2 regions of the Variovorax sp. J31P179 genome follow, and region 2 is predicted to be linked to the other one. Evidence: predicted binding sites of a transcription regulator. Region 2 holds the regulator's gene; the other holds the start of a gene.
The links. Region 2 encodes FliA, which starts transcription of late flagellar genes. Its sites were predicted from a motif close to CTAAAGTTTNNNNNNNNNNNGCCGNTA; they were not measured.
Positions count from the first base shown of each region.

Region 1 (11,898 bases), on a different contig from region 2:
TCCGCTCGCTCGTCAGCCGCGACGGCCAACTCACCCTGTCGCTGGCCGAGGAGGCGATCGCCCAGCCGGCCGCCCACGAAGTGATCGTCCGCGTCGAGGCCGCGCCGATGAACCCGTCGGACCTCGGCCTGCTGTTCGGGGCCGCCGACCTGCGCACCGCCAAGGCGTCGGGCACGGCGTCCCGGCCGGTCGTCACCGCCGACATCCCCGAAGCCGCGCTGAAGAGCATGGCCGGTCGCCTGGACCAGTCGATGCAGGTCGGCAACGAAGGCGCCGGCGTGGTCGTCGCCGCGGGTGCCTCGCCCGAGGCCCAGGCCCTGCTGGGCAAGACCGTGGCGGCCCTCGGCGGCGCGATGTACACGCAGTACCGCACGATCGCCGCCGCCCAGTGCATGCCGCTGGCCGACGGCCAGACGCCGGCCGAGGGCGCGTCCGCCTTCGTCAACCCGCTGACCGCGCTCGGCATGGTCGAGACCATGCGGCGGGAGGGCCACAAGGCCCTGGTCCACACCGCCGCCGCGTCCAACCTGGGGCAGATGCTGAACCGGATCTGCCTGCAGGACGGCATCCCGCTCGTCAACATCGTGCGAAAGAAGGAGCAGGAAGACATCCTGCGCGGCCTCGGCGCGAAGTACGTCTGCAACGCCACTTCGCCGACCTTCATGCAGGACCTGACCGATGCGCTGGTCGCCACCGGCGCCACCCTGGCCTTCGACGCCATCGGCGGCGGCAAGCTGGCCGGGCAAATCCTGACCTGCATGGAAGCGGCACTGAACAAGACCGCCACCGAATACAGCCGCTACGGCTCCAGCACCCACAAGCAGGTCTACATCTACGGCGGCCTCGACCGTGGCCCGACCGAGTTCACGCGCGGTTTCGGCATGAGCTGGGGCATGGGGGGCTGGCTGCTGTTCCCGTTCCTGCAGAAGATCGGGCCCGAGGGCGCCGCGAAGCTCAAGGCGCGGGTGGCGGCCGAGCTCAAGACCACCTTCGCCAGCCACTACACGGCGGAACTCTCGCTGGTCGAGGCGCTGGACCTGGCGCAGATCGCCGTCTATTCGCGCCACGCGACCGGCGAGAAGGCCCTGCTCAACCCCAACAAGTGAATCGGCGCCCGCGGAGGGCGCCGAGAAGGCTTCAGCCGAGGGCGAGGCGGTTGCCGCCGCCGGCGGTCTTGCGCACCCCATCGGGGCCGTAGAACAACTGCACGCTCGATTGCAGGAAATGCAGCGCGCGCTGGGTGAAGTCGAGGTGCGTGTGGACCATCGAGCCATTGCGCATGTTGCGCGCCTTGGCGTCCTCGGCCAGTGCCAGCAGGGCGGTCCAGGCCTGGCGCGTGGCTTCGCCGGCGGCCGCCGCTGCGGCTTCGGCGCCGGCGGGGCCGGGTTCGAAGCCCAGTGCGACCTGCGCGGTTTCGCGCTGGCGGTCCAGCGTGGCCATCCGGTCCAGCAGGGCGATCTTCTCGTCGGTGATCGCCGTCAGCTCGCTGAAGCGGGCGTTGGCCATGGCTTGTTCTTCCTGGTCCAGCACGGCGAGGAATTCCTCGACGCAGGTCTTCTCGGCATGCAGGTAGAGCAGCATCGTGTTCATGGCTTGGCTTCCGGATCGAGCAGGTCGCGCACGCTGGCCAGCAGGCCGTCGGCGATGCGGTCGGGGTGGATTTGATAGCGGCCGGCGCGGATGTCCTCGCGGATCGCCGCGACCCGGGCGGCGTCGAAGTCGCCGCCGGGCGTGCCGGGCAGGGTGCGGACCTGGCCCATGGGCTGGGCACCGTCCGTGGCGGGCGCCGCAGCGCCATCGACGCCGCTCGCGGCGGCGGCTTGCGCCTTGGTCGGGCGGCTCTGGGGCGTGGCCGGGAGGCCGGATGGATCGATTTTCAAGATGGTTCCTCAAAGGGCTGACCCGTATATCGGCGGACGCAGCCAGAACTTTAGGTCGGAGTTTGCACAATTCGCGAGCGGGCGCGCAGATGGAAAACCATGGGGGGCGGCAGCCCGGTGGCCCTATTGGGCGAGCCGGATCTGGCCGTCCTCGGTCGCAACGCCGGTCAGCAGGCGGCCGTCGCGGGTCTTGGCCTGGACGGTGGCGCCGACCTCGGCCCGGGTCAGGGCCTTGCCCTCGGTGCTGATCGTGAATCCGGGGCCCTGGGCCACCAGTTGCACGGTCTGGCCCTGCTGGATCGCGACCACGCCGCGCATCGACTCCTTGCGCAGCGGCGCGCCGGCGGCGATCCGGTTGGTGGCCACCACGCCCTGCAGCGCCGAAGCCTCCGTGACCACCGAGCGCGGCAGGTCGCCGAGGTCGCCGCTGCGCTCGGTGACGTCGGCCTCGCCCAGGGTCTGGCCGGCCTCGATCGCGCGCGCCGCGACGTAGTAGCGGCCCTCGATGGCCACCTGGACCGGCACGAAGCGGGTCCAGGGCTTGTCACCGCGGCAGCGCAGGCCGATGGAGATCCGGCCGCGGGGCGTCGCTCCATTGGGCAGGAAAGCCTCGTAGTCGTCGCAGGGCGGCAGTGCGGCGGTGGCCTTGGTGCTGAAGCTGGGCTTGCCGGGCAGTCCGTTGGACTGCCTCTGCAGCAGGCCTTCGATCGCGGCCCGGGCCGCTTCCGGCAGCTGCTGCGCCGCGGCGCCGTTGGCGCCCGCCATGGCCACCAGGGCGGGGATTGCGATGCGCAGCAAGCGGGTGCTGCAGAAGCGGTGTTGCATGGGGAAGCCTCGGCAAGCGCGGGTGGAAGACAGAAGGGGGACGGACACCGGCGCCAGGAGATTCTAGGAATCGAGCCCACACCGCGAAGTCGCGAAGTGCTGGCGAAAACCCCCTTTGTTCAGCCCATTGCGAACGCGATGCATGCATAGACTCGCTTTCCATCTGTCGCCATCCCGTCTTGTGCGGACGCGACGTCAACCGATGGAACCCCATGATCGACAAGCTCGATGCGGCGCTCGCCTTCAACCGCGAAGCCCTCAATCTCCGGGCCCAGCGCCAGGAAGTGCTGGCGGCCAATATCGCCCACGCCGACACGCCGAACTACAAGGCGCGTGACTTCGACTTCGCCAGCCGGCTGACGCAGGCGGTGGAGCAGGGCCGGCAGTCGCAGTCCTTCGCGCTCGCCACGACCTCGTCGCGCCACCTGGCCGGCGAGTCGAAATCGATGCCCGACCAGGACCTGCTCTACCGCGTGCCCAGCCAGTCGAGCATCGACGGCAACACGGTCGAGATGGATGCCGAGCGCATCAACTTCGCCGACAACGCGCTGCGCTACGAGTCGAACCTGACGGTGATCAACGCCAAGATCAAGTCGCTGCTGTCGGCTGTGCAGCAGTAAGCGGCAGCCAGAAGAAAGAACGAAATGCCGCTTCCCAGCGCTTCCATGAACATCTTCAACGTGGCGGGTTCCGCCATGGCCGCGCAATCGCAGCGCATGAACGTGACCGCCAGCAACCTCGCCAATGCCGAGAGCGTGGCCGGCCCCGACGGCCAGCCTTACCGCGCCAAGCAGGTGGTGTTCGAGGTCGCGGGCTCGGGCGGGCAGGACATCGGCGGCGTCAAGGTCGCCGGCGTGATCGAGGACACCTCGCCCGCCAAGATGCTCTTCGACCCCAAGAACCCGCATGCCAACGCCGACGGCTATGTCGCGATGCCGAACGTCAACGTGGTCGAGGAGATGACCAACATGATCTCGGCCTCGCGCAGCTACCAGGCCAATGTCGAGGTCCTCAACACCGCCAAGACGCTGATGGTCAAGACACTGACCATCGGCCAGTAACAACACAGCAGAAAGATTCCATGGCCATCACCGACACCTCCTCGATCTCCGGCGCCAACGCGGCCAGCGCAGCGGCCAGCACCGCCAGCGTCTCCAATTCCGACAGCGAGCAGCGCTTCCTGAAGCTGCTGGTGACGCAGCTCAACAACCAGGACCCGCTCAATCCGATGGAGAACGCCGAGCTGACCTCGCAGCTGGCGCAGATGAGCACGGTGAGCGGCATCGAGAAGCTCAACAGCACGCTGTCGGGCCTGGTGAGCCAGACCGGCTCCAACCAGGTGCTGCAGGCGGCCTCGCTGATTGGCTACAACGTGCTGTCGCCGGGCAACACGCTCGCGACCAAGGCGGCGGAAGAGGGCAAGGACCCGGCCGTCCAGGCGTTCGCGGTCCAGCTGCCGGGAACGGCCGCCGATGTCGAGATCAAGATCGTCGACGCCTCGGGCAAGACCGTGCGCACGATCGAGGCCGGCGGCATGACCGAAGGCGTCAACGCCGTCACCTGGGACGGCAAGGACGACGCCGGAAACGTGGTGCCCGCGGGCAGCTACAAGTTCACCGTGGCCGCCAGCAACGGCGGCACGGCCGTGGAAGCCACGGCACTGACCTTCGCGCAGGTCGCGGCGGTCAAGCAGGGTGCGACCGGCGTCACGCTCGAACTGGCGTCGGGCCAGAGCATCGCGCTGTCCGACGTGCGCATGTTCCTCTGAGGCGCAGCGTGCTTCTCTTTTCTTCATTGCTTCGAAACAAGGATTCATCATGAGCTTTTCCCAGGGCGTCAGCGGGCTCGGCGTGGCCGCCGCGAACCTCGATGTGATCGGCAACAACATCGCCAACTCCGGCACCATCGGCTTCAAGTCCGCGGCCGCGACTTTTCAGGACATCTATGCCGGTTCGCGGATCGGGCTCGGCGCCTCGGTGTCGGGCGTGGTGCAGAACTTCACGCAGGGCGTGACCCAGAGCAGCAGCCGTCCGCTGGACGTCGCGATCCTGAGCGGCGACGGCTTCTTCCGCATGGCCAGCACCAGCGGCGAGATCATGTACACCCGCAACGGCCAGTTCACCAAGGACAAGGACGGCTACATCGTCAACGCCAACGGGCTGCGCCTGACCGGCTACGGCGTCAATGCCAGCGGCGGCATCAACGGCGGCACGCCGGCGGCGATCCAGATCCCCACGCAGGCCATGACGCCGAATGCGACCACCGGCGTCGACGCCGAGTTCAACCTCGACGCCCGCAGCACGGTGCCGACCAAGACGCCGTTCAACCCGACCGATTCGGCCACCTTCAACTACTCCAACGCCGTCGGCCCGGTCTACGACTCGCTCGGCAACGCGCACGACCTGTCGGTCTACTTCGTGAAGAACGCTGCCAACGCATGGGACGTCTACGCCACGGCCGACGGCGTGGCGCTCAACGCCGGCGCCCCGATCTCCGGTGCCGCGCCCGGCATGACCTTCGACACCAACGGCAACCTCACGGCGCCCGCGAGCGGCGCGATCACCCTGCCGGCCATGAACTTCGCGAACGGATCGTCGCCGGTCAACATCAAGCTAGACCTCTCGGGCACCACGCAGTTCGGCACCGCCAACGGCATGAGCAAGCTGAGCCAGGACGGCTACACCTCCGGCGTGCTGACGTCCTTCTCGGTCAATCCGGACGGCACGATCACCGGCAAGTTCTCCAACGAGCAGTCCAAGCTCCTGGGCCAGGTGGTGCTTTCCTCCTTTGCGAACCCGAACGGCCTCGAGCCCAAGGGCGACAACATGTACGCCGAGACCCAGGCCTCGGGCGCGGCCCTCACCAGCACGCCGGGCGAAGGCACCAAGCAGGGCTCGCTGGCCGCGGGTGCGCTGGAGTCCTCCAACGTCGACCTGACCGCCGAGCTGGTCAACCTGATCGTCGCGCAGCGCAACTACCAGGCCAACGCACAGACCGTGAAGACGCAGGACCAGGTCATGCAGACGCTGATGAACATCCGCTGACGCGGGGTTCCGAGCAGACGCAGCCTCTCAATACCAGGAGCACACAGTGGATCGAATGTTGTATGTCGCGATGAGCGGCGCCAAGCAGGCCATGGAGCAGCAGGCCTCGGTCGCCAACAACATGGCGAACGTCTCGACCCCGGGTTTCCGGGCGCAGATCAACACCTTCCGCGCGGTGCCGGTGGTGGGCGAGGAGGCGCCGACGCGGGCTTTCGTCACCGCGACGACGCCCGGCGCCGACTTCTCGCACGGGCCCCTGACCGAGACCGGCCGCGACCTCGACGTCGCGGTGCGCGGCGAGGGCTGGCTGGTGGTCCAGGCGCCCGGCGGCGGCGAGGCCTACACCCGCGTCGGCAACCTGCAGGTCGGTCCCGATGGCCAGGTGACGACGATGGGCGCGCGGCCGGTGGTCGGCGACGGCGGCGCACTGGTGATCCCGCCCGGCTCGATCGTGACGATCGCCTCCGATGGAACGATCGCCGCGCGCGGCGCGGGCGACGCCAACGTCGGCGTGGCCAACGTCGGCAAGCTGAAGCTGGTCAATCCGGACAGCCGCGACCTGGTGCGCGGAGACGACGGCCTGTTCCGCATGCGCGACGGCGTGCGCCCGCCCGAGGCCGATGCCAACGTGGTGGTCGCCGCCGGCATGGTCGAGGGGAGCAACGTCAATCCGGTCGAGGCCATGGTGGCCATGATCGCCAACGGCCGCAGCTTCGAGATGCAGATGAAGTCGATCCAGACCGCCGACACCAACGCCCAGTCGGCCAACAAGCTGCTGGCCTACGGCTGAGCCGCAAACCCTTCGCAGGAGTAATTCAATGATTCGTTCCCTCTACGTGGCCAAGACCGGCCTCGAAGCCCAGCAGACGCAGCTCGACGTCGTGTCCAACAACCTGGCCAACGTCGGTACCACCGGCTTCAAGCGCAGCCGCGCCGTGTTCGAGGACCTGATGTACCAGAACCTGCGCCAGGTCGGCGGCCAGACCTCCGACCAGACCCGCCTGCCTTCGGGCCTGCAGGTCGGCACCGGCGTGCACGTGGTCGCGACCGAACGCATCCATGCCCAGGGCAACATGACCAAGACCGACAACCCGAAGGATGTCGCGATCAACGGCTCGGGCTTCTTCCAGGTGCTGATGCCCGACGGCACCACCTCCTATACCCGCGACGGTTCGTTCCAGACCGACCGCGACGGCCAGCTGGTGACCGCCAGCGGCTTCACGATCCAGCCGCCGATCACGATCCCGCAGAACGCCACCAGCATGACGGTCGGCCGCGATGGCATCGTCTCGGTGACCCAGGCCGGCAGCACGGCCACGGTGCAGGTCGGCCAGCTGCAACTGGCCACCTTCCTGAATCCGGCCGGCCTCGAGAGCAAGGGCGAGAACCTCTACACCGAGACCGACTCGTCCGGCGCGCCGAACCTGCTGAACCCGGGCCTCGACGGCGCCGGCATCCTGAGCCAGGGCTACACCGAGGCCTCGAACGTCAACGTGGTCGAGGAGCTGGTCAACATGATCGCGACGCAGCGCGCCTACGAGATCAACAGCAAGGCGATCCAGAGCTCCGACCAGATGCTGCAAAGGCTGGCCCAGCTGTGATCGCGTTCACGCGTCTTCTTCTGGCGGGGCTCGGCATCGCGCTGACCACGGGCTGTGCGCTGGTGCCGCGCGAGCCGCTGGTGCACCAGCCGATGACGGCGCGCGCCGATGCGATGATCCCGGTGCAGCCGCGCGTGCCCACCGGCGCGATCTGGCAGGACAGCGCGCGCGGCGTCGCGCTGTTCGAGGACCGTCGCCCGCGCAACGTCGGCGACATCCTGACCATCGTCATCAGCGAGAAGGTCAACGCCAGCAAGAACTCCGGCGCCAACGCGAGCCGCGACGGCAGCGCCTCGGCCGCCTTCGCGACCATTCCGAAGTTCCTCGGCGGCCTTCTCAACGACCAGGACGCCAAGCTCTCGGGCAAGAACGCGCTCACCGCCAAGGGCGGCGCCAACGCCGCCAACACCTTCAGCGGCGTGATCACGGTCACGGTGGTGGACGTGCTCGGCAACGGCAACCTGCTGGTCAGCGGCGAGAAGCAGATGGGCATCAACCAGGGCACCGAGTTCATTCGCTTCTCGGGCGTGGTGAACCCGCGCACGGTGACCGGCAACAACACCGTGCTCTCGACCCAGGTGGCCGATGCGCGCATCGAGTACACGGCCAAGGGCTACATCGACGAGGCCCAGCAGATGGGCTGGATGCAGCGAATCTTCCTGAACGTGATGCCGTTCTAGCATGAAAAACACCCCCTCTTCGCGCGCTTCGACGCGCTTCGCCAAGCCTCTTGCAGCGTTCGCCGCGGCTTGCGCGTTCCTGCTGGCCGTGCCTGCGCATGCCGAGCGGCTCAAGGAGCTCGCCAGCATCCAGGGCGTGCGCGACAACCCGCTGATCGGCTATGGCCTGATGGTGGGCCTCGACGGCACCGGCGACCAGACGATGCAGACGCCGTTCACGACGCAGAGCCTGAACAACATGCTGCAGCAGCTCGGCATCACGGTGCCGCAAGTGGGCATCATGCAGCTCAAGAACGTGGCGGCCGTGATGGTGACGGCGCAGCTGCCCGCCTTCGCGCGGCCCGGCCAGACCATCGACGTGACGGTGTCCTCGATGGGCAATGCCAAGAGCCTGCGCGGCGGCACCCTGCTGATGACGCCGCTCAAGGGCTCCGACGGCGCGGTGTATGCCATCGCGCAGGGCAACATGGTGGTCGGCGGCGCAGGTGCATCGGCCAACGGCAGCAAGGTCCAGATCAACCAGTTGAGTTCGGGCCGCATCCCGGCCGGCGGCACGGTCGAGCGCGCGGTCGAGGCCGCGGTCGGAGGCGAGGGCGCCGTCACGCTCGAACTCATGCGCTCCGATTTCGGCACCGCCCAGCGGGCGGTCGAGGCGATCAACCGGCAGTTCGGCGGCGGCCTGGCGGAGGCGGTCGACGGCCGCGTGATCCGCGTGCGGGCGCCCGAATCGGCGCAGGAGCGGGTCGGCTTCCTGGCCCGGCTCGAAGGCCTGGAGATCACGCCGACACAGGCGGTGGCCAAGGTGGTCATCAATGCCCGCACCGGTTCGGTGGTGATGAACCAGGCGGTCCGCGTGAACGACTGCGCGGTGGCGCACGGCAGCCTGTCGGTGGTCATCAACACCGACCCGCTGGTGAGCCAGCCCGGTCCGTTCGCGAACGGCCGGACCGTGACCTCTGCGACTTCCGAGATCTCGATCAACCAGCCGGGCGGCGCGCTCCAGATGATCCGCGGCGGCGCCTCGCTGGCCGACGTGGTCAAGGGCCTCAACACGCTGGGCGCCAACCCGACGGACCTGGTGTCCATCCTCCAGGCCATGAAGACGGCCGGCGCCCTGCGCGCCGAGCTCGAGATCATCTGAGGCCGGCATGGCGATTTCCGCAGCCAACACAGGGGTCGATCGCGCCGGTGCGCTCGACCAGCGCTTCGCACTCGACGTCCAGGGCGTCGACGCCCTGCGGCGCACCGTGCGCGCCTCGCCCGAAGAAGGCCTCAAGCAGGTCTCGCGGCAGTTCGAGGCCATGTTCATGAACATGGTGCTGAAGAGCATGCGGGAGGCGACGCCTTCCAGCGGCCTGCTCGACGGCCAGAACGAGAAGATCTACACCTCGATGCTGGACCAGCAGCTGGCGCAGAACCTCTCCGGCTGGGGCCTGGGGCTGGCCGAGGCCATGCTGGCGCAGTTGCAGCGCTCGGCGGCTGCCGGCACCGACGAACGCGAGCCGAACCCGGCAGGCATGTCGCTGGCGCCGCGCGGCGGCCTTCCGCTGTCGCCGCAGGCGGGCATCCCGCTCGGCTCGGCGCCTTCCAGCCGCGTCGACCTGAGCGCCTACAAGGTCAACAACGACCGATCGGGCGGCACGGCGGGCGCCGTGGCCAACCTGCAGGGCCATGTCGACAGTTTCGTCAACCGCATGGGTGCCTCGGCGCAGGCCGCGAGCGCCGCCAGCGGCGTGCCGGCGCCGCTGATCCTGGCCCAGGCGGCACTCGAATCGGGCTGGGGCAAGCGCGAGATCCGCGCCGACGACGGCACCCAGAGCTTCAACCTGTTCGGCATCAAGGCCGACCGCGGCTGGCAGGGGCCGGTGGTCGAGACCACCACCACCGAGTACGTGGACGGCGAGCCGCAGCGCATCCGCGCCAAGTTCAGGGCCTACGGCTCCTATGAAGAGGCCTTCACCGACTACGCACGCTTCATGACGCGCAACCCGCGCTACGCCAACGTGCTGGCGACCGACGACCCGACCGAAGCCGCGCACGGCCTGCAGCGCGCGGGCTACGCCACCGATCCGCAATACGGACAAAAACTGGTTCGCATCATGCAGAAATTCGGCTGACTGCCGATATCCATCCGAACAACCTTCCCATCCGACTCCAAGGAACCCCATGGCAGAGATCTCGAGCCCTCCATCCCATGCGGCCGGCACTGCCGCCGCGAATGCGACCGCGAACCGCCTGGAGGTCGTCACCTTCACGCTGGGCGCGGAGGAATACGGCATCGACATCCAGAAGGTGCAGGAGCTGCGCGGCTACGACGCGGTGACGCGGATCGCGAACGCGCCGGACTACATCAAGGGCGTGGTGAACCTGCGCGGGATCATCGTTCCGATCATCGACATGCGGATCAAGTTCGCGCTCGGCACGCCGAGCTACGACCAGTTCACGGTGGTGATCGTGCTGAACATCGGCGGCCGGGTGGTCGGGATGGTGGTCGACAGCGTGTCGGATGTGATCACCTTGACGCCGGAGCAGATCAAGCCGGCGCCGGCGATGGGCTCGGTGCTGGACACCGACTACCTGATCGGGCTGGGCACGCTCGAAGAACGAATGCTGATCCTGGTCGACATCGACCGCCTGATGTCCAGCGACGACATGGGGCTGATCGAGAAGTTGGCGGCCTGACGCAGTCACCTGGAACAACTTGGCAATCGGAGACGCAATGAAAGACTGGAAGATCGGCACCCGTTTGGGTGGCGGGTTCGCCGTGATCCTGGCCCTGGTGGCCGCCATCGCCGGCATCGGCGTGCTGCGGCTGCAGGCGGTCGGCGATGCGACCCACGAGATGGCGAAGCGTTCGCTCGCCAAGGAGCGCCTGGCGGCGGGCTGGCTGCTTGGCACCAGCACCAACAGCGTGCGGACCTATGCGCTGTTGAACACCGATGACCCGCAGGTGCAGGACTACCTGCAGAAGGGCATGAGCAAGATCAGCGTCACGATCTCCGAGACCCAGAAGCAGCTCGAGGAAATGCTGGACTCGCCGGAAGAAATCGCGCTGGTCGCCGACATCAAGAAGAAGCGCGCCGACTACATCGAGCTGCGCAGCATGCTTCTCAAGCTCAAGGCCGGGGGCCAGCACGACGAGGCGATGCGCATCGCCAGGGACAAGCTGGTGCCGACGCTCGACAGCTACGACGCCAGCATCCGCGCCATCCTGGCGCATGAACAGGCACAGATCGACAAGTCGGCCGATGCGATCGATGCACTCTACCGCTCGGGGCGCGTCAACCTGTTGGTGCTGGCGGCGATCGCGCTGGCGCTCGGATCGATCCTGGCCTGGCTGCTGACGCGCAGCATCGTTCAGCCGATCGACGAGGCGCTGCTGATCGCCGACACCGTGGCCTCGGGCGACCTCAGCCAGGAGTTCGAGACCGATCGCGGCGGCGACTTCGGCCGGCTGCTGCGCGGCATGGGCGAGATGGAAGACACCTTGACCGACCTGGTCGGGCGCATCAAGACCGCGACCGATTCGATCGTGACCGCCTCGGGGCAGATCGCCGTGGGCAACCAGGATCTGTCCTCGCGCACCGAGCAGCAGGCCAGCTCGCTGGAGGAAACGGCCGCTTCGATGGAAGAACTCACCAGCACCGTCAAGCAGAACGCGGACAACGCACGCCAGGCGAATCAACTCGCGGCCTCGGCCTCCGAGGTGGCGGTGAAGGGCGGCGAGGTCGTGAGCCAGGTGGTGGACACGATGGCGTCGATCAACGCATCGTCGAAGAAGATCGTGGACATCATCGGCGTGATCGACGGCATCGCGTTCCAGACCAACATCCTGGCGTTGAACGCGGCGGTGGAAGCCGCACGCGCC
Region 1 covers NZ_JASZYL010000012.1:10,717-22,614, reverse strand. Annotated here, with positions in the region: gene QTI17_RS26260 (zinc-binding dehydrogenase) at 1-1,106, shown strand, start outside; gene QTI17_RS26255 (flagella synthesis protein FlgN) at 1,138-1,590, opposite strand; gene flgM (flagellar biosynthesis anti-sigma factor FlgM) at 1,587-1,880, opposite strand; gene flgA (flagellar basal body P-ring formation chaperone FlgA) at 2,004-2,705, opposite strand; gene flgB (flagellar basal body rod protein FlgB) at 2,918-3,325, shown strand; gene flgC (flagellar basal body rod protein FlgC) at 3,371-3,766, shown strand; gene QTI17_RS26230 (flagellar hook assembly protein FlgD) at 3,787-4,473, shown strand; gene flgE (flagellar hook protein FlgE) at 4,523-5,749, shown strand; gene QTI17_RS26220 (flagellar basal body rod protein FlgF) at 5,796-6,539, shown strand; gene flgG (flagellar basal-body rod protein FlgG) at 6,568-7,350, shown strand; gene QTI17_RS26210 (flagellar basal body L-ring protein FlgH) at 7,347-8,030, shown strand; gene QTI17_RS26205 (flagellar basal body P-ring protein FlgI) at 8,032-9,171, shown strand; gene flgJ (flagellar assembly peptidoglycan hydrolase FlgJ) at 9,179-10,147, shown strand; gene QTI17_RS26195 (chemotaxis protein CheW) at 10,197-10,712, shown strand; gene QTI17_RS26190 (methyl-accepting chemotaxis protein) at 10,750-11,898, shown strand, end outside.
Region 1: flgM (flagellar biosynthesis anti-sigma factor FlgM) is a predicted target of FliA. The motif match lies at 1,908-1,934, and genes of this name have one in related genera.

Region 2 (11,898 bases):
GGTGGACCCCGCCAAGGCCGAGCCAGGGCTGGTCGTCCACACCGCCGGCTGGCCAATGGACCCGGGCACCTTCGGCGGCGGCTTCCTCTACCACCTCGAAGACAACAAGCTCACACTGGGCATGGTGGTCGGGCTCGACTATCGGAACCCTTTTCTGAGCCCGTTCGACGAGATGCAGCGATGGAAGACGCATCCGGCGATCCGCGCGCATCTGCAGGGCGGCAAGCGCATCGGCTACGGTGCCCGCGCGATCAACAACGGCACGCCGCAGGCCCTGCCAAAGACCATCTTCCCCGGGGGTGCGCTGGTCGGCTGCGATGCAGGCTACCTGAACGTCGCCCGCATCAAGGGCAGCCATGCCGCGATCAAGTCGGGGATGTTGTGCGCCGACGCGATCGCGGAAGCCTTGTCGGCAGGACGCGCCCACGACGAACTCGCGGCCTATCCGGCCGCGTTCGAAGCCAGCTGGCTCTCGGACGAGTTGAAACAGGCCCGCAACTTCAAGCTCTGGTACAAGAAGGGCGACCTGGTCGGCAAGTTCATGACGGGTGTCGAGCAATGGTTGCTGCCGAAAATCGGCGTTTCGAGTCCGCCGTGGACGCTGCACAACCGCAGCCCCGATCACGCGAGCCTGCGGCCTGCCGACCAATGCGTCGCCATCGATTATCCCAAGCCAGATGGCGCGATCAGCTTCGACAAACCATCGTCGGTGTTCATCAGCAACACCAATCATGAAGAGAACCAGCCCGCGCATCTGCTGATCAAGAATACGGCCATTCCGGTGTCGGTCAATCTGGCGAAATTCGCAGGCCCGGAGACCCGCTACTGCCCCGCAGGCGTCTACGAATTCACCCGCGACCCGCATGGCGCCGATCAACTCGTGATCAACGCGCAAAACTGCGTGCACTGCAAGACCTGCGACATCAAGGATCCGACCCAGAACATCATCTGGAGCAGCCCTGAGGGCGGCGGCGGCCCGAACTACGCGGCAATGTAGTTTCCGGCCGCTTCGCCGATCAGAAGAATCCCGGCATGACCCCGACCCGCCATCCATGGATACAGTCGGCCCCGCCACGCCCCGTCGCTGCCGCTACTCACGCGGCCGCACGACCGCCAGATCGCCGCGCTGGCACTCCGGGCCGGCCGCGGCCTCAGTCCATCAAGCTGAGCTGCAGATAGCCGTTGGTGCCATGCGCGGGATCGTTGGCGCCGATGATGGCGAAGAGCTTGGCGCCCTGCATGGCGAAGTAGGTCGCGCCGGTGGTCGTGTTGGGCAGCAGGCGCATTCCTCTCGGTTGGCTGGTGCCCATCGGATAGAAGGTGTTGAAGGTCTGGACCACGCTGCCATCGGTCGCCACGCCGTTGCGCGTCGACGTGTTGTTGGCCGCAACCTGTACGCGGCCCCACGAGCCCGGCGTGGCAGAACCATAGCCGGTGCCGGCAGGCCAGGCCGTGCCCTCGGGCACGCCGATCCGGAACACGGCGGTGCGCGGGTCGCTCGCGGACTTGCCCGCGATCAGGAAGATCTTCTGGTCGCCAATGCGCGCGAGCGCGATGTTGGCGGTGTTCGAAGGCGTAGCCGCTTCGGTCATGGTCCACATGCCACTCGCGCTGCCGGGGGAGATCAGCCAGGTCTGCTGGTCAGCGGGCTGGCAGAGCTCGATCCGGGAGATGTTGGCGTCGTTGCAGCGCACCAGCTTCGTTCCCCCGGCCGAGATCTCGAACTGCGAGATGTCGGAGGTCTGGGTCGTCGGGCCGACGTCGATGCCGAAGCGGTTGTAGACGCCATCGAGCGCCGCCTGCTGCGTTTCGAGCGCCCGCGAGGCCAAGAAGGGCTGGATCGCGAAGGCCTCGTTCGCCGACTGGGTCACGGCGAAGGGGAATGCGCCGATCACGGTGTCCTGGTTGAGATGAAAGCGCGCCGTGTTCGCCGCCGTGGCAATCCGGGCGGACTGGAACACATAGGTGCCAGCCTCATTCGCATCCGCGGCAAAGCTGCCGCTGACGACGGCGTTGTTGCTGTCGGTCCAGCTGTAGGCGCCGGTGTCGAAGTTGAGTGCGAGGGTCTGCCGGGTGCCGTTGGTGGCGAAGGCCTTGTAGCTTCCGTTGCGCGCATCGCCGCCCGACACGGCGAACTGCAGCGACCTGGTGCTTGACGCATCGGCGCTTTCCGACGCGGTCACCGTGTAGGTGGCCGCCGAGGCGGTCTCGTTGACCAGCTGCGCGCTCCACTGGGTGGGCGTGCTGGCCAGGGCGTTGGCGGTGATGCCGGCCGGCGCACTGCTGCTGGTCCAGGAGACGTTCTGGCTCGGCGTGATCTCCACCTTGTCGCCGGGCTTCACGGCGTACAGGTCCGCGCTCTGGGCCGTCGCGGCCTGCCCGTTGATCTTCACCGAGGTGGTCAAGGCCGGCTTGGCGGCAAAGCCCGCCAGGCCTCCGCCGCCGCCGCCTCCACCGCCGCCACACGATGCCAAAGCCACCGCAGCCAGGATGCCTGCGGCAAGGTTCCACTTTCTCATTCGCTGGTCTCCACCAAGTTGTGTTGTTGTGTTTTCGAATGAAACACACTGTAACAAATTCTTGATGGCAAGCGCTGGCTGGCGGCCCCCCCGCCGCCCGGACGGAACCAGCCCCGATCAGAAGCTGTGGCGCAACCCGAGGTCGTACCCGTTCGAACTGCGGTCGGGCGCCGTGATCGAGCCGTTCAGGCCGACCGCCGAGCCGCCGCTGTTGCTCAGGTGCGAGTAGGTCGCATAGGCCACCGAGCGCTTCGAGAAACTGTAGACATAGCCCAGGGACAGCTTGCGCGCCGCCGGATCGCCGATGGCATCGGTGCCGTAGCGCGACCAGGCGAACTTGATCTGGTCGATGCCGACCGGCACGATGAAGCCGACCGCATAGCCGGTCGCGGTGACGGGCTGGAAGCTCTCGACCTTGTCGCGGTAGTAGCCGGCCGAGACCTCGACGATCTGGAAGTCGTAGCTGGCGCCGACATTGGTCGATCGGATGTCGCCGTTGGTCGGGGTCTGCTGGTAGTCGGTGAGGGCCGTCGCGACCGCGATCCCGAAGGGGCCCGAGCGCCAGCCCACGCGGCCGCTGAAGCCGGTGCCGTCGTCGGCGCCCGGCGTGTGCTTCTGGTTCTCGCCCATGAAGTACTGCACTTCGCCGAAGAAGCCGCCCAGGCCCGGCGGCAGGAAATAGCCCACCATGTTCGAGGCCCGGGGCGAAGTCGGCCCGGCGATCGAGCCGGCCTGCGGCTGGATCGTGCCGACGCCGTTGTTGTCGAAGGGATCGACGTCGGTGCGGTTGCGGTAGTGGGCCGTGAAATCGCGGCCCAGCCGCAGCTCGCCCCAGAGATCGAACAGGCTGACCGTGGAGCGACGGTTGAAGCTCAAGGCGTCGGCCGAGGTGACACCGCTCGCCTGGTTGTTGGTGTTGCCCGCGACCCCGGTGCCGGTGTCCAGGCTGACGCCCGCTTCGAGCCAGAAGCCCGCCCCCAGGCCGCCGCCCAGATCCTCGATGCCGCGAAAGCCGAGGCGCGAGGCGGTGTTGCCGCTGCTGATCAGCTGGGTCTTGGTGGCGATGCTGCCGCTGCCGTAGGCCACCGCCGCGTCGGCCACGCCGAACAGCGTGACGCTGCTGCCGGTGACCGGGCCCTGCACCTGGCTCGTCTGGGCGAAGGCCGCTCCCGAGGCGCACAAGGCACTCCCCGCGATGGCCGCAAGACTGGCTCTGTTCATTGGGCTGCTCCTCTGCGCATTGCGCACCCGCTCCGCCGGCGATGATAGACGAGCGATGCGCACCGGAGGCGACGATTTCGCGCCTAGAGGATGTCCTTCAGCCGGGCCCGCAGCCGGCTGATCGCCTGGCTGTGCAGCTGGCAGACCCGGCTCTGGCTCACTTCGAGGATGGCGCCGATCTCGCGCAGGTTCAGCTCCTCCTCGTAGTACAGGTTGAGCAGCAGCTGGTCGCGCTCGGGCAGCGCCGAGATGGCATCGATCAGCTGGTGGCGGAAGCCGCTCTCCATCAGCTGCTCGAGCGGGTCGTCGCTCGCGCCCTGGCCCTTGCGCGCCTGTTGCGCATGCAGGTCGAGGAAGGGGTTCTCGGCCTCGCCCTTGGCGAAGTCCTCGACATAGACCAGCTGGCAGCCCTGGATCTCCTGCAGCAGCGACTGGTAGGCCTCGAGGTCGATCTTCATCTCCTTCGCGATCTCCCCTTCGGTGGGCGCCCGGCCGAGCCGGTGCTCGAGCGCATGGACCGCCTTCTCGACCGCCCGCGCCGACTGGCGCAGCCCGCGAGAGCCCCAGTCGCTCGCGCGCAGCTCGTCGAGCATGGCGCCACGGATGCGCTGGCTCACGAAGGTCTCGAACTGCGCGCCCTTGTTGTCCTGGTAGCGGCTCGATGCGTCCAGCAGGCCCAGCATGCCGGCCTGGATCAGGTCGTCGAGCTCGACGCTCGCGGGCAGCTTGGCGATCATCTGCAGCGCGATGCGCCGGACCAGCGGCTGGTGCTGCGCCAGCAGGTGAGACTTCTCAATGGTGCCCTGTGCGGTGTACACGTGCGCTCCTTCGTTGCATGTCGGTTGTTCGGTTCGCCGGTTCAGGCGATGGCGGAGCGCGCCGCGGCCATCGCACGGCCCCGCGGCAGCTCGACCCGCGGCCCGTGCGATGGCGGCGCCACGGCGCGGGCGGGACGGGCCGCGGGCGCACGCGTGCGCCAGGGCCAGCCGCCCATGTCGACCGCGACGCGGCGGAAGTCGACCGCCGCCGCGCTGGCCGGGAAGGCCTCGACCACGCTCTGGCGCAGCCGGCGGGCGTCCGCCAGATGCGGATCGGCGCGCACCCACCCGGCCGCTTCCAGCGACACCGCGAGGTAGCGGCTGCCGGTGCTCGCGAGGTTGGTGGTGATCTGCTGCGCCTCCTCGGGCCCGGCCACGCCGTCGACCAGGAAGCGCAGCTGCTTCAGTCCATGCGCATAGTGCAGGCGCTTGATGCCCGCGTACGCCGAAGTGATCGACGCGGCGTTCGGCTGCAGCACCAGCAGCAGTTCGTCGGCTGCCTGGGCCAGCGCCGACAGCCGGCCTTCGCCGTCGATCCGGGCGGCGATCAGCACCACGCCGCCGCGGCACAGCAGGCGCGGATCGATCTCGGCATGCCGGTCGCCGAGCGGCGCCGGCAGCACGCCGACACCGCAGCCGGCCCGGGCGATCGCGCCCTCGCAGGTCAGCCGCCGGTCGGCCACGTCGGCCAGGTCGCCGAGCGGATCGATCGCCCAGGCGGCGCAAATCGCCGCTGCCGTCCCGCCGTGTTCGTCGAGCACCAGCACGTCCCTGCCCTGCTGGACAAGGGCCGCGCCGAGGTTCATGGCGGCCTCCGTGGCGCCGCCGCCCGGGCCCATGGCCGCGACCGCGACGACGCGCGTGGGCGTATGGGCCAGCAGGCGCCGCAATCCGTCGGCCTGATCTGCAACCAGCTTGGTCATGTGCGGCTCCTCAACCTTGCGGCGCCAGCACCCGGGCCGGCTGCGTCGGCGCGGTGGACTCGGTGCCCAGGGCCTCGAGCAGCATGAAGAGCTTGCCCACGCCGACATACAGCGCGTTGCCGGTCAGCGGCCGGCTCGAGCGCGCCGGGCGGCCCGAGAGCTGGTTCAGCAGCACCCGCGTGCGGTCGGCCCACTCGCCCCTGGCCTGCAGCAGCCGCCACACGGTGGTGCCCACCTGGCCGGCGATCAGCAGCCGCTTCATCATGTCCGGATCGCCCAGTTCGCCCATGCCGCCGATCAGCTGCACGCCCTGGCGCAGCAGGCGGAAGCAGGGATCGGCCTCGGCCGCCCAGCCCTGCCATTGCGCGAGCTGCTGCGCGCTCACCTCGCTGCCGAGGTTCGACAGCAGGTAGCTCTGGGCCAGGATCTTCTGGCCGCGTGCATCGAGGACGCGGGTGACGACGCAGCGCAGCAGCGGCAGCGCGCGCCGGTCGATCGTCGCCGAGGCGCCGAGGCGCAACAGCACCTCGGCCTGTGCCTCGCACTGCAGCGCGGGCTTGCCGCGGAAGCTCACGGGGCGCGCCGGGCCGAATTCGAGGCCGAGCCGGGCCAGCTTGCCCGGCGCTTCGGTCACGGGGTCGATCACCGCCGTCGCGCCGGGCGCGCGCGCCAGCCAGCGCTGGCCCTGGGCCTGCCACTCGACCATCGACTCGGGCATCGGCAGGCGCGGCAGCACGTGCACCAGCGTGCGGCCGAGCGACTGTTGGCGCAACCACTGGACCTGGCGCAGCCCCGGCTTGCGCCGCGTCTCCGCGCCCCCGGCCACCGCCGCCGTCGACAGCCACTGGTTGGGCGCCGCCAGCGGCAGGCCGCTGCGATCCGACAGCAGCAAGCTGCCCTGGCATTCGTAGGCGTCGCCGCCCTCGTCGGATCGCAGGCCGACCTGGCCCGAGAGCGCCAGCACGTGCGTCTCGCAGCCGGCCGCGACCTCGCTGCGCGCCTGCACCATCAGGTCCTCCAGCACGGCCTTCTGGCCAACCGCCTCGTCACCCGCGTTGCGCCACAGCCGGCGTGCGCCCTCGAAGCCGATCTGGGCACCGGCCAGCGCGCCGGCCGCGGTCGCCAGTTCCTGGGCATCGTGCGCCATGGCGCGGATCAGGTTCTGGTATTGCAGCCGCAGCCGCTCGGCCTCGGCCTGCGCCTGCACGACCTGGGCCGACGGCGCCGCGCCCGCGGCGTCGTCCTGCATGTCGGCCTCGGCCGGCACGAACAGGGGGTTGTGGCGGCGCGGCTGGAACACGCTGTCGACCAGCTGCGCGCGGTCCGCCAGCATGAGGTTCTCGGGCACCTTCTGCCCGCTGGAGATGTAGTGCACCGGCAGCCGGTGGCGGATGACGGTGTCGATCAGCGCGCCGGGATGGGTGGCCTCGTCGACCTTGGTGAAGATGCAGCCCGCCAGCTCGTTGCCGCCACCGCCGTTGCGATAGGCATGCACCACCTCGTTGAGGGTGTCGCCGTGGCTGGTGGCGTTGAGCAGCAGCAGCCGCTTGACCGGGCGGTGGCTGTTGCACAGCATCGCGATCTGGTCCGACACCGAGCGGTCGCGCTGGCTCATGCCGACCGTGTCGATCAGCACCATGTGCTTGTCGCGCAGGTCCTGCAGCACCAGGTGCAGGTCGGCCGCATCCTTGACCGCGAACACCGGCACGTCGAGGATCTGGCCGTAGATGCGCAGCTGCTCGTAGGCGCCGATGCGGTAGCTGTCGGTGGTCACCAGGGCCAGCTTGTCGGCACCGAAGCGCATCACGCAGCGCGCCGCCAGCTTGGCGGTGGTGGTGGTCTTGCCGACCCCGGTCGGGCCCATGAGCGCATACACGCCGCCTTGCGCGAGCAGGGCGTCCTCGTCCTCGTGCACCGGCACCGCGCGAATCAGTTCGGCACGCGCGAAGGCCATGCCTTCGGCGTAGCTCTGGCCGGTCGGGAGCTTCTCGAGCATGGCCTTCGACAGCTTGGCGCTGAAGCCGGCACCGAGCAAGGTGCGCAGCAGGCGGCCGCGCACCGGGTCCTGGCGCTGGCGGTCGTTCCAGACCACGCTGGCGAGCTGCTCCTCGAGCATGCCGCGCATCGAATGGAGCTCGTTCATGACCATGTCGGCCGGTGCGGGCGCAGCGGCGGGCGCGCGGGCCACGGGGGCGGCGGGCGCCGGCGCGACGGCCGGGGCGGCCACGGGCATCGCCATCGCCGGCAGCGCCGGCATTGCCGGGGCGACCGGCATCACCGGGGCGACCGGCGCTGCCGGCAGCGGCGCCCTGACAGGCACGACCGGCGCGGCACTCGCCACCGCCTGCGTCATCTCGCCTTCGACCATGGCGACGATCTCGACGCCCTCGGGTGTCGCGCGATGGTTCAGCACGATGGCTTCGGCACCGAGTGCCTCGCGGACCAGGCGCAGGGCTTCGCGGCTGGTCGCCGCGACGAATTTGCGGGCCGTGGTCCGCACGTCTGTAGACATGTTCAAACTCTTCCTCCGATGGTGGCGGTGATCTTGATGTTGCGAGAGTCAGGGATCTCTGCATGGGAGAGCACCTTGAGTTGCGGCAGGCTGCGGCGCAGGAAGCGCGACAGCAGCACGCGCAATGCGTGTTGGACGACCAGCACCGGCGCCAGGCCCATCTGCTCCTGGCGCACGATGGCGGCCTGCGCCTGGCGCAGCAGGTTGTCGGCCAGGCCGGGCTCGATGCCGCTGCTGCTGGTCATGGCCTGCTGCAGCACGCTGTCGAGCGAGCCGTCGAGCCCGATCACCTGCAGCTCGGCATCGCCCGGGAACAGCTGCTGCGTGATCGCGCGGCCCAGGGCCAGGCGGACCAGCGTCGTGAGTTCGGTCGCGTCCTTGACGGTCGGCGCATGCTCGGCCAGCACGTCGAGGATGGTGCGCATGTCGCGGATCGGCACCTCTTCCCCGAGCAGGTTCTGCAGCACCTTGTGCAGCGTGCTCAGCGAGATCAGCTTCGGCACCAGGTCCTCGGTCAGCTTCGGCGCCGTCTTGGCGATCTGGTCGAGCAGCTGCTGCACTTCCTGGCGGCCCAGCAGCTCGGCGGCATGGGTCTGGATCAGGTGGTTGAGGTGGGTCGCCATCACGGTGCAGGCATCGACCACCGTGTAGCCGTGGATCTGCGCCTGCTGGCGCAGGTTGCCGTCGATCCACACCGCCGGCAGGCCGAAGGCCGGGTCCTGGGTCGGCGTGCCGGGCAGGCTGCCCGTGACCTGTCCCGGGTTGATCGCCATCCACTGGTTCGGGAAGGCCTCGCCGCGCCCGATCTCCACCCCCTTCAGGCTGATGACATAGGTGTTCGGCTTGATCTCGAGGTTGTCGCGGATGTGAACCACCGGCACCAGGAAGCCGATCTCCTGCGCGATCTTCTTGCGGATGCTCTTGATGCGGCCGAGCAGCTCGCCCTGCTGCGACTGGTCGACCAGCGGGATCAGCCGGTAGCCGACCTCCATGCCGAGCGGATCGACCAGCGCGATGTCGTCCCAGCTGGCTTCGGCCGCCTCGGGGGCTGCCGGCAGCGCGGCCTGGGCCGCGGCGGCGGCTTTTTCGGCCGCCTGCTTCGGCTTGCGCTTGAGCAGGTTGTGGCCGAGCCAGGCGAGGCCGCCGGCGATGAGCAGGAAAGCCAGGTTCGGCATGCCCGGGATCAGGCCCATCAGGCCGATGATGCCGGCGGTCAGGAACAGCACCTGCGGGTTGGAGAACAGCTGGCCCGTGAGCTGGCTGCCGACGTCCTCGTCGGTGGTCACGCGCGAGACGATCACGCCGGCCGCGGTCGAGATCACCAGCGCCGGGATCTGCGCCACCAGGCCGTCGCCGATCGCCAGCAGCGTGTAGGTCTTGCCGGCGGTCGAGAAGTCGAGCCCGTGCTGTGCCACCCCGACCACCAGGCCGCCGATGATGTTGATGACCATGATCAGCAGGCCGGCCACCGCGTCGCCGCGCACGAACTTGCTGGCACCGTCCATCGAGCCGTAGAAGTCGGCCTCCTGCGCGACTTCGGTGCGGCGCTTGCGGGCGATGTCCTCGCCGATCAGCCCGGCGTTGAGGTCGGCGTCGATCGCCATCTGCTTGCCGGGCATGGCGTCGAGCATGAAGCGCGCGCCGACCTCGGCGATCCGGCCCGCACCCTTGGTGATCACCATGAAGTTGATCAGCACCAGGATGATGAAGACCATCACGCCGACCGCGAAGTTGCCGCCGACCAGGAAGTGGCCGAAGGCCTCGATCACCTTGCCGGCGGCATCGGGGCCGGTGTGGCCGTGCATCAGCACCACGCGGGTGGAGGCCACGTTGAGCGACAGCCGCAGCAGGGTCGAGAACAGCAGCACGGCGGGGAAGGCGGCGAAGTCGAGCGCCTTCATGGTGTACATGCTGACCAGCAGCACCATCACCGACAGCGCGATGTTGAAGGTGAACAGCAGGTCGAGCAGGAAGGCCGGCAGCGGCAGCACCATCATGCTCAGGATCATGATGATGAGAATCGGCCCGGCCAGTCCCTTGAACTGGTTGCCGGAGAAGAACTGCGTCGGCAGACGCATCAGGTTGGTCATCGCGTTCATACGGGCACGGTGTATTGAAGTTCGTCAGGAACCGCGACGTCGGTCGGCATGCGCGGCGCCTCGCCGCCTTCGGATTTCCAGCGCTTGAGCTGATAGACCCAGGCCAGCACCTCGGCCACGGCGGTGTAGAGGCCCGAGGGAATCTCGTCGCCCAGGCGGGTGTGCTTGTAGAGCGCCCGCGTGAGCGGCGGCGCCTCGAGGATCGCGACCTTGTTGTCGGCCGCGATCTCGCGGATGCGCTGCGCCACCAGGTCGGTGCCCTTGGCCACCACGCGCGGGGCGCGCATGTCGCCGTCGATGTACTTCAGCGCGACCGCGAAATGGGTCGGGTTGGTGACCACGATGTCCGCCTTCGGCACCTCGGCCATCATCCGGCGCTTGGCGATCGCCTGCTGCTGGCGGCGGATCTGGGCCTTGATGTGCGGGTCGCCTTCGCTTTCCTTGTGCTCCTGGCGCACGTCCTCGCGCGACATGCGCAGTTTCTTGTAGTAGGTCCAGAGCTGCCAGGGCACGTCGACCAGCGCCACCAGCACCAGCGCCGCCGCGATCAGGGCGCAGCTGCGCCCGACCAGCATGATGGTGTGCGGCAAGGCGGTCGACTCGGGCTGGCCGAGCAGCGCCATGACGTGCTCGAGGTCATCCATGATGACCAGGTAGGCGACGCCGCCGATCAGCAGCGACTTGGCGAGTGCCTTGATCAGCTCGGCCAGCGACTGGGTCGAGAACATGCGCGCGATGCCGGCCAGCGGGTCGAGCTTGCCGAAGTTCGGCGAGACCGCCTTGCCCGACAGCAGCCAGCCGCCGAGCATCATCGGCGCCACCACCGCGGCCACCACCATCATGGCGAACAGGGGGGCCATCGCCAGCAAGGTCTGCATCACCATCCAGGCGGTGCGGGCCAGCATCTGCTGGGGCTCGTAGGCGATGCCGCGCTCGAACTGCAGGCCGCGGCGCAAGGCGGCGCTGAGGCTGGCGCCGAGCGACTCGGCGGTGAACCAGAGCCCGCCGATGGCCGTCGACAGCATCACCAGCGTGGTCAGCTCGCGGGAGCGGGCCACATTGCCTTCCTCGCGCGCCTTTTCGAGGCGCCGCTCGGAGGCGGGTTCCGTTTTTTCGAGATCGCTTTCCTCAGCCATTCATGCTCCTGGAGCAGCAGGCGAGAAACGCCTGCACATGACTGATTATTCGATTCGGAGGGCCGGAACAATCGCCCGATCAAGAGCGCAATCGCCCTCCTTCTCGCTCGATCGAGGCCTCAGAAGCCAAGGCTCTCCAGCAGATCGTCGACCTGCGACTGGTCGGCCACCGCATCGGGATTGCCGGGCACGATCTGCGGGCCGTTCTGCAGGCTGTTGCTGACGATCTCCTGCCGCTTCTCGGCCGGCGAGTTGTCGATCAGCACCTGCAGCAGCTGGGTCTCGACGTCGTTGACCACTTCCATCATCTTCTTGATGACCTGGCCCGTCAGGTCCTGAAAGTCCTGCGCCATCAGGATTTCCATCAGCTGCGAGTTGATGGCATTGGTCTTCTGCGGCACGTCCTGCAGGAAGCCGCGCGTGTCCATCACGAGCTCGCGCGCATGGTCGAGCTCGATCGGGTCGGCGAACCACTCGTCCCAGCGCTTGCTCAGGCCCTTGGCGTCGCTCGCCAGCCCTTCCTGCAGCGGCTGCGCGACATCGATGGCATTGAGCGCGCGATGGGCCGCCCGCTCGGTGGTCGCGGCGACGTAGGCCAGCCGGTCGCGCGCATCGGGAATGGCCTGCGCCGCCTTGGCGACTTCCTTGTCGAGGCCCAGCTCGCGCAGTC
Region 2 covers NZ_JASZYL010000020.1:35,468-47,365, reverse strand. Annotated here, with positions in the region: gene QTI17_RS31820 (electron transfer flavoprotein-ubiquinone oxidoreductase) at 1-997, shown strand, start outside; gene QTI17_RS31815 (hypothetical protein) at 1,152-2,519, opposite strand; gene QTI17_RS31810 (porin) at 2,637-3,740, opposite strand; gene QTI17_RS31805 (RNA polymerase sigma factor FliA) at 3,824-4,558, opposite strand; gene QTI17_RS31800 (P-loop NTPase family protein) at 4,600-5,481, opposite strand; gene flhF (flagellar biosynthesis GTPase FlhF) at 5,492-7,993, opposite strand; gene flhA (flagellar biosynthesis protein FlhA) at 7,996-10,092, opposite strand; gene flhB (flagellar biosynthesis protein FlhB) at 10,089-11,228, opposite strand; gene cheZ (protein phosphatase CheZ) at 11,348-11,898, opposite strand, start outside.